4 regions of the Phyllobacterium sp. GQ127 genome follow, and region 1 is predicted to be linked to each of the others. Evidence: riboswitches for the same ligand, from Rfam matches in the RefSeq annotation. Region 1 holds a riboswitch; each other region holds the start of a gene.
What was found. Region 1 has a riboswitch for cobalamin ahead of bluB (5,6-dimethylbenzimidazole synthase). Riboswitches for the same ligand answer to the same signal wherever they lie in the genome.

Region 1 (2,197 bases):
TCTTTGGAGCAAATGATGACTGACCTGTTCGTTAATCGTGACGAAATAGTCCCTTCGCGTAAGGTCAGTGGTCGTGTGATCGGGCTATTTGAGGCACTCGACAGGGATTTTGTCACTTCTCCAACAGATTCACTGGAACTGACTTTTGACGGTATTGTCGGTGACTTTCACGCGGGTCAGACGCGTCGCTCTGGCGGACGTGAGCCTTGGTATCCGCGTGGCACCGAGATGCGCAACGAACGCCACCTTTCCATTCTAAGTGCCGACGAGCTTGACGAGATCGCAGCAGGCATGGGCTTGCCTCAGCTGAAAGCTGAATGGATCGGTGGAAACATGGTGATTTCCGGTATTCCATCCCTTTCGATGCTACCACCCAGATCGCTGATGTTTTTTGAAGGTGGCGTGACGTTGAAAGTCGATGGACAGAATGCGCCCTGCAAGATTGCTGGTCGTTCTATTGCTTCGCATGCGGGTACTCCTGACGAAACCACCACTGCATTGGATTTTGTACGCGTGTCCAAGCGCTCGCGGGGTATCGTCGCTTGGGTTGAAAAGCCCGGGATCATACGCGCCGGTGAAAAAGTTGATATTCGTATTCCCGAACAGTGGATTTACAGGGTCTAAGGCTTGCGCCAAGTGCCTTTTCATGGCGAATAGAAAACAGGTCCGGTGCCAGCAATTTAGACGATTGCGGAGAATCGGGAAGCCGGTGAAAATCCGGCACGTGCCCAGCGCTGTAAGGGGAATGACCGTGCATTATGCCACGGTGGCCGAGAGGCCACAGGAAGGCGCACGGTTCAGCTGAACCCAAGTCAGAAGACCGGCCGGACCCCATAGCCCAAGCTGCGCGGACGGCGGCGAGGGCCTCAAGCGTTGTTAGGAGCAAACAATGCACGAAGCTTTTGATAGTCCGGTTCCAGCGGGTGATTTTACTGACGATGAGCGTGCGGCCGTTTATAAGGCGATTTATACCCGGCGAGACGTCCGCGATCAGTTTTTGTCAAAACCGATCGCCTATGATGTTTTGATGCGATTGCTCGATGCGGCGCACCATGCTCCATCTGTAGGCTTCATGCAGCCTTGGAACTTCATCACAATTCGCGATATGGCCCGCAAGAGGCAAGTGCACCGCGCTTTCGCCAAAGCCAACGAGGAAGCCAAGGCCCTGTTTCAAGATGAACGCCGGGCGCTGTATGCCTCTCTCAAATTGGAAGGCATCCTTAAAGCGCCGGTCAATTTATGCATCACCTGCGACCGGACACGCGGTGGAACGGTCGTGCTCGGTCGCACCCACAACCGCCAGATGGATGTCTATAGCACCGTTTGTGCAGTCCAAAATTTGTGGCTTGCTGCCCGTGCTGAAGGTATTGGCGTTGGCTGGGTGAGCATCTATCACGACAATGACATGCGCCAAATATTAGGTATTCCGGATCACGTTGAGATTGTTGCCTATCTATGCCTGGGCTATGTCGACGAGCTTTTTGATGCACCGGAGCTGGAAAAAAAGGGCTGGCGCAAAAGAATCCAATTACAGGACCTTATTTTTGAAGAAGGCTGGGGCCAGCTCAGCTCAGATCTTCCTCATCCGGATCCAGAAGACGTGTTGCCCGCCATTCCGTCAGTTTGCGATTAATCGCATCAAGCACGAAGAAACGAGCGGACTCTTTGTCATAGCCTTCGTCGCGCAGCGCATCATAGTCTGTATGTTGATGCCGCACATGGGCAATAGCGGCCAACCATACGGCAATCGGCGGCGGCAAGGTCTTCATGTGGGGCGCACCTGCGGCCGCGCGTATTGGTTCCGAATCGGAATAGGGAACGGCGGGTAAAAGCAAGGTCAGCGCTTTGTTGATTGAACGCTGACGGTTCGTTCCTGCACTCATTGATGTCTTTCTAATTTGATTCTGGCGCCTATTTCAGACGCGGCAGAAATTGTCGTCAATGGCAAAAACCTCTTGCCAATCGTCGCCTCATGACATAAACATATCTTTATGTCTTTTGAGGATTGGTTATGGACAGGCACAATCTTAATCTCGACCTGATGGTTGATACGTTGAAAGCGGCAGCTGAGCCTAGTCGGCTACGCATTCTTGCTTTGTTGTCGCGTGGTGATCTAACTGTTTCCGACCTCACATCCATTTTAGGACAATCTCAGCCGCGAGTGTCACGACATCTGAAATTGCTCTTTGAGGCAAGT
Region 2 (2,197 bases), on a different contig from region 1:
GGTCAGTTCGAGGGTTTTGATTCCATAGGGCGCAAGTGTATCGGGGGTAACTTCGCCGCCGATGCGCATGCCGTAATTCCATCCGGCAAAGAAGAAATCAGGCTGCACGGCGATAATATTCTCGAGTGTCGGATTTTTTGGTGCAAGTTCCGGAATGGAACCCTGCTGCTTGATGAAGGCATCATCGAGCTTGTACCAGCCGGTGATTCCGGTCACGCCAACCATTGAAGATTGCAGGCCAAGCGCGAAAGCCATTTCGCTCATGTTGATATCGTTGACGACGACACGTTTGGGAGCGGCGTCGAAGGTCAAAGGTTTGCCGCAACTATCGACGGTTACAGGGAAAGCAAAGGCAGGCGCAGACAGAAGAGTAAATGCGAGGGCAAAAAGGGATTTTTTCATCAAATGCTCCGTGAATGAGAATGGGCGTCATGGATCGGTTCGGGTGCTTCAAACACCATAAGGTCGCGCTGGCGGGATGGGTGCCTGAGGCGCAGCACATCAAGGTCAAATACATCGCTGACAATGCGCGGGGTCAGCGTTTCGTCGGGCGTGCCTGACGCTACAAGCTGAGCGCTGTGCATGACTGCTACATGGGTTGCAAAGGGCGCAACAAGCGGCAAATCATGCAGAACGGCAATGGTCGTGACATTAAGTCCGGCAACGAGCAGGAGCAGTTCGCTGCGCGCCTTTGGATCGAGGTGATTGGTCGGTTCATCAAGAAACAGGATGGCCGGTTGCTGGGCGAGGGCGCGCGCCAATTGCATGCGCTGCCGTTCGCCGCCTGACAATGAACCCAATGCACGACGGCGGAAATGGCTGATCCGCGCGCGCTCCATGGAATCTTCGACGATTTCCCGGTCGACCGTGCGTGTGAAGACGCCCAGATGGGGAATGCGGCCAAGAGATACATAATCCTCGACAAGAAGCTGTTGATCGGGGGCATCGGCCTGGCCGACAAAGGCAAATTGCCGGGCCCGCTCAAGCGGCGACATTGTACCGATAATTTTGCCGTTGAAGCTTATTCCGCCGGACGTCGGTGGCAGCAGCCCGGCCAGCATGCGCAGCAAGGTGGATTTTCCAGCGCCATTCGGCCCGATAATAGCGAGCCTTGCGCCACATCTTATGCCGACCGACGCAGCATCAACCAAAATATGGGTTCCGGTTTTATAGCTCACGGCTGTTGCATCAAGCTGTATATGGCTCACGGGCGCGCTCCCATGCCGTGGAAATATTCTGAGGACTTCGACATGGGTAGGAGATAGCGTAATGTTATAACAATCGTCAATGCCGATTGTTTGAGAGGGTAGATAATATGATGCTGGGTCGAAGTGACGATGCGCGAAACGTTCATACCTGCCAACTTTCAAGGGGAGGACAGAGAACGCAGACGATGAACCGGAAGCTATTCAAAGCATTCGGGTGCCGCTAATGCGGACAGAGGTCATCGCATCGCTCCCGGCACACCCCGTCCGGTTCGAATTTCAATTATGATGGCAGGTCTCCTGGCTCACGGGTCTTGGCAAAGCCTTACCTTCCCGATCTTGCGATCAGTGGCATCATCAGGCGTCGCTCACCGCTTACAGTTGCGGGGGCAGCCACGGTTTCGGTCCCTTTTGGGTACGCCTCACCGTGTTCCCTTTTCATCTCCAGCATTGTCTAGCCGGAGAAACCATCACGATGATTAGTAGTTGAACCGAAGTGAAAATGAAATGGGGTAAAAGAGATAGCACTTGGAAAAAATAGAAGAATGCTATGTTTCCCTCAGGAGTGAGAGGGAGGCTTTCGCCCACCTCCCGTTTTCTGGTTTAATGAATGGAGATCCGGATAGTGAGTGTCCAGCTCGTCCGGGTCTTTTTCAATTCCAGGGTGATAATCAGCAGCTACCCTTTGTTGGCATTGAGTTTCTGCGTGGTTCGACGGGGCTCACCATGAGGAATGTGGTTTGATTGCACATTGGTCGATAACCTTGCAGGAAGTAACTTCCTGCAAATAATAACCTCCCTCATGGTGAGCCCCGTCGAACCACGCAGCAAGCCTAATGCAAATTATGTTACCCCTCTCTTGGATTTGGTTGTGTCGTCCATTTTGCCAGCCCGTTTAAGGTGCAGATTCAGTACGTGCTAAAATAAATGGCAGAATAAGTTTTTTAAGCGTGAACAAGCCGATGGAGTAGGCTAGGCTTCGCATGTAGCCT
Region 3 (2,197 bases), 180 kb from region 1:
TTGGTCAGCCACAGTGTAAGGCAATCGACCAGGATTGCCTTTTCGACACCAGCAAGACTTTCCAGTTTTCCGGCCAGATCAATTGGTTCTTCAACTGTAATCCATCGGGATCCGCGCCGCGCTCTATGATGCCCAATTCGCTCGGACATTTCATCGTCCCACGCTCTGCCGGTGGCAAGATAAATAGCATCCCACCCGGATGATTCGATCAGACCTTCGGCAAAGGACGATTTGCCGGAACGCGCGCCTCCAAGAATAAAGGTAATTTCGCGTTCCAGCGGTTGCATTACTGCTCAAGCTCCGATGAAGCATAATTCTGAATTGCCCAGCCCAGTGCAGTACCAAGTACAACCCAGAAGAAGAGATTGGTTGCCAGTGCTGAGACGGCAAACTCCGAGGCAAGTGTCGGAGGCACCGCTGATGTCAGATCTTCTGCTTCCGGTGCGCCATAAATATGGGGAGCGACAATCAATATAACACCAAGAAGCTTAGCCCAAATCTGCTCACGCAGTACGATCAGATACACGCCGCCCGCCGTCAGAATGACAGTTATCAGCCACCAGGTCTGCCGCATGGCCAGATCCGCTGCAGGCATAGCAGGCAATTCAGGGGCAAGGCTGAACGCCGGTGCAAAATTGAAGATGAAAAATCCTGCAAGCCCCCAATAGATTCCGTTCTGAAGGGTAATGCGCCGACCGAGGAAAAGCGCCGCAGCACCAGTGATCAACGCAAAGCCTGCTCCAGCCACCAGATTGATCAACAACGTATTACCGAGACGTCCAAATGGCAGCTCGGGACCCGCCTCTTCCGCATGTTCGTGCGGAGTAACCGCCGCAGATTCGCTCGCAGAGGCAGGCGTATCATGGGAATGACCTCCGCCGCCCGCACTTTCATACTCTTCCGCATGCAATATCAGCGGTACATTTTTTACATACATGGCCGGTGTTAGAATTATTCCGGCAAACAGACCGGCTATGATTGTAGCCAGCAAATATTTGACCAACATGGAGTCCACTCCCCAATTCCAAAAGCGAGACGCCGGGCACCTGCAAAGGCCCCGGACCAAACAAACCATCATTATTTCAATGCTTAAGGGTCGATAGCTGAATCAGCATTTCAGCTTTCAAAGACTCAATGGCAAGGAAATCCATATGAATGGCGGGTGTCGTGTGCTGTGTCATGCAGCGTTTCAGAATGTGAAAGACCGACGCCATAAATAATAAACACGCCGAGAAGCAATGACACAACAGCCGTCGTCAGACGCGATGCGAGTGGGAGAGAAATCGTATTAGAAGTACGAACAGTAGCCATAACAACCTCCGTGCAGGGCCAGAAGGGAAAATCCCCCTCGGTTTTGGGCACTATTACCCTGTGATTGGCAGGTCTCCTGGCTCGCGGGTCGCAAGATAAATGCCGCCTTCCCGGTTTCCCAGTGACTGCCGTCCGCTTTCGCGTTCAGCATGGCATATATCCTAACCGCTCTACAGTCGCGGGGTCGGCTGCGGTGGGATCGCCCTAATGGGTACGACCGTCGCATTCCCTTTTGATCCCTGGCCTTTGGCCAATGCGGGAACCAATCATCTGCTGAACGTTATTCACCAAGCGCTCTAAAAGTCAAACGAATCTGCGACACCTTGATCGCTGCCTACGCCGTCAGACACGTTTAAGCGCAAACAATGCCTCGATATCCAGAACTGACTCCAATTGCGCTGCAATGGAGTCAAGCGCCGCATCTACACCAGCGTGATAATCGAGAGCGCCCGCAGATATTCCCATGGACTTTAAAAATGCTGCCCGGAATGCGTCCGCGTTGAAAAGCCCGTGCATATAGGTACCGAATACTTTGCCGTCAGCGGATATTGCACCATCCGCTATGCCATCAATATTCACGGCTGGCCGGATGCAATCGGGGCCAGTCGTTCGACCAAGGTGAATCTCATAGCCCTTCAACGGTATGTCAAACTGCAATGAATGGGCTTGGACATTGCGCACGGTCTTCTCCGGCTCCATAACTGTATCAATATCGAGATAACCAAGACCTCTGATTTCCCTGATATTTCCTTCAATCCCTTGGGGGTCAGATACTGTTTTACCCAGCATCTGGAAGCCGCCACAAATGCCGATAATATGACCACCTCTGCGCCTGTGCAGATCAAGATCGCGGTCCCAGCCATTTTCACGGAACCGTTGAAGGTCA
Region 4 (2,197 bases), 250 kb from region 1:
TCCGCTATCTTACGGACGTGCTGACGCCTGAAGAGGCGCTGGAAATTCTGCGTAGAGCAGAGGTCGGTAAGAAAGAACGTATTGAAACGCTAAAAGCAGATGGGTATCCCTGCTATACGACATCGGCAGGCTGGCTGGGCTATTCCGATGAAAAGCTCCGTCGCCTTTGTCAGGAGGCCGTGGATGCGGGCTTCAACCACATTAAGATGAAAGTCGGCCGCGATCTCGAAGATGATATCCGACGTCTTACCATCGCGCGCGAAGTGATCGGCCCTGACCGCATTCTCATGATCGATGCCAATCAGGTCTGGGAAGTGAATGAAGCCATTGATTGGGTGAACAAGCTTGCCTTCGTCAAGCCGTTCTTCATTGAAGAGCCAACGAGCCCCGACGACGTTGCGGGCCATCGCAAAATTCGGCAGGCTATCCATCCGGTGAAAGTCGCGACCGGTGAGATGTGTCAGAACCGCATCATGTTCAAACAGTTCATCGCCGAAGGCGCTATCGATGTCGTGCAGATCGATAGTTGCCGCATGGGTGGACTGAACGAAGTGCTGGCGGTGCTGCTTATCGCCGCAAAGTATGAGCTGCCAGTCTGGCCGCATGCGGGCGGTGTTGGTCTGTGTGAATATGTCCAGCATCTGTCAATGATTGATTATATCGCCGTTTCAGGGACGAAAGAGGGCAGGGTTATCGAGTATGTCGATCATCTGCACGAGCATTTTGTTGATCCCTGCAACATTCAGGATGCGGCCTATATGCCACCCTCGCTGCCGGGCTTTTCAATTGAGATGAAACCGGAATCGATCAAGCAGTATTTGCATCACGGTCTTTAAAGCCTTTCCGCCCGGTAAATGAACCATCGCCGTCTCTGGTGATATTCATTGCTGACATGGAAAGGGTATTGTGCCGCCATTCTGACGTGCCGGAGTGGCGGCATTTTCTGTTTTTTCGGTCGTGTCGTCTTGTGTAAATGCGATGTCGTTTCCGCACCTATTCTTTTTATCATCCGGATGCTTTTATCAGGCTACTTGAGGTGCCGCTTTCTAGGGAAGGTGGAGAATTGGGAAGCCGGTTTAATCCCGGCGCTGCCCCCGCAACGGTAGTGGAGTGAAACGCGGCAAAATAGCCACTGGAGCATGGTTCCGGGAAGGCGCCGTGAGGCTCGCAAGAGCAACTCCAGAGCCCGGAAACCAGCCGCAAGCGATAACACCGACTGATCGCGGTGGGCGATCAAGGAGCATTGTTTTGTATGGGCAGCCATACGGACGGTCTTCTCCGTCACCACCAGTCAGTTCTTTCGCAAATGAGATGGCGAGGACACGACATGGACGCACATAGTGAACTACTCCGGAACCTGAAACACCGGAAACCTGGTTATGGCCTTGAGCAGGCTTTCTACAATGATCCGGAGTATTTCCGGTTGGATATGGAAAATATCTTCTACCGCGACTGGCTGTTTATCGGTCATGATTGCGAAGTGGCGCGACCGGGCAATTATTTTACCGTGCAGATTGGCGATTATCCGGTCGTTATCGTCCGGGACCGCGAGAAGAAAATACGCGCGTTTCATAATTCATGCCGCCATCGCGGGTCGCGCGTTTGTGCTTCTGAACGGGGCACCTCGGCGAAGCTTGTTTGCCCCTATCATCAGTGGACTTATGAACTGGATGGCCGTCTATTATTCGCGCGCCAGATGGGCGACGATTTCGATGCCAGCCAGCACAGCCTGAAGACGGTGCATTGCGAAAGCGTTGGCGGCTATATCTTCATCTGCCTTGCGCCGATTGCGCCGGATTTTGCCGCTACGCGTGCCATGATCGATCCTTATCTTGCACCGCATCGCCTCAGCGAAACCAAAGTCGCCTTTCAAAGCTCGATCGTGGAGAAGGGCAATTGGAAGCTGGTGTGGGAAAACAACCGCGAATGCTATCATTGCGCCGCCAATCATCCGGAACTCTGTAAGACGTTTCCTGAGGCACCAAGCGTGACGGGCATACAAGGCTCAAAGGATGATCCGGAAATCGTGGCGCATTGGGACAAATGCGAAGCCGCAGGTCTTCCGAGCGTGTTCCGTATCGATGAAAATGGCCAGTACCGCGCGACACGCGTGCCGCTGCTTCACGAAGCCGAGAGCTATACCATGTCGGGCAAACGTGCTGTAGCGCGTCAGCTTAGCGATGATGTGAATGCACGG

Region 2: another riboswitch for cobalamin. It lies ahead of AC6CHM_RS11450 (ABC transporter ATP-binding protein); the one in region 1 lies ahead of bluB (5,6-dimethylbenzimidazole synthase).
Region 3: another riboswitch for cobalamin. It lies ahead of AC6CHM_RS05585 (CbtB domain-containing protein); the one in region 1 lies ahead of bluB (5,6-dimethylbenzimidazole synthase).
Region 4: another riboswitch for cobalamin. It lies ahead of AC6CHM_RS07705 (aromatic ring-hydroxylating oxygenase subunit alpha); the one in region 1 lies ahead of bluB (5,6-dimethylbenzimidazole synthase).

What each region holds. Positions count from the first base shown of each region.
Region 1 covers NZ_JCAXDZ010000001.1:1,260,667-1,262,863, reverse strand. The annotation lists gene AC6CHM_RS06455 (MOSC domain-containing protein) at 16-624, shown strand; cobalamin riboswitch at 651-843, shown strand; gene bluB (5,6-dimethylbenzimidazole synthase) at 890-1,633, shown strand; gene AC6CHM_RS06445 (DUF2293 domain-containing protein) at 1,566-1,883, opposite strand; gene AC6CHM_RS06440 (ArsR/SmtB family transcription factor) at 2,012-2,197, shown strand, end outside.
Region 2 covers NZ_JCAXDZ010000002.1:643,916-646,112, forward strand. The annotation lists gene AC6CHM_RS11445 (ABC transporter substrate-binding protein) at 1-402, opposite strand, end outside; gene AC6CHM_RS11450 (ABC transporter ATP-binding protein) at 402-1,208, opposite strand; cobalamin riboswitch at 1,479-1,692, opposite strand.
Region 3 covers NZ_JCAXDZ010000001.1:1,081,853-1,084,049, forward strand. The annotation lists gene cobU (bifunctional adenosylcobinamide kinase/adenosylcobinamide-phosphate guanylyltransferase) at 1-287, opposite strand, end outside; gene AC6CHM_RS05580 (CbtA family protein) at 287-1,006, opposite strand; gene AC6CHM_RS05585 (CbtB domain-containing protein) at 1,132-1,311, opposite strand; cobalamin riboswitch at 1,361-1,593, opposite strand; gene AC6CHM_RS05590 (cobyric acid synthase) at 1,654-2,197, opposite strand, start outside.
Region 4 covers NZ_JCAXDZ010000001.1:1,512,474-1,514,670, reverse strand. The annotation lists gene AC6CHM_RS07710 (L-fuconate dehydratase) at 1-836, shown strand, start outside; cobalamin riboswitch at 1,018-1,216, shown strand; gene AC6CHM_RS07705 (aromatic ring-hydroxylating oxygenase subunit alpha) at 1,328-2,197, shown strand, end outside.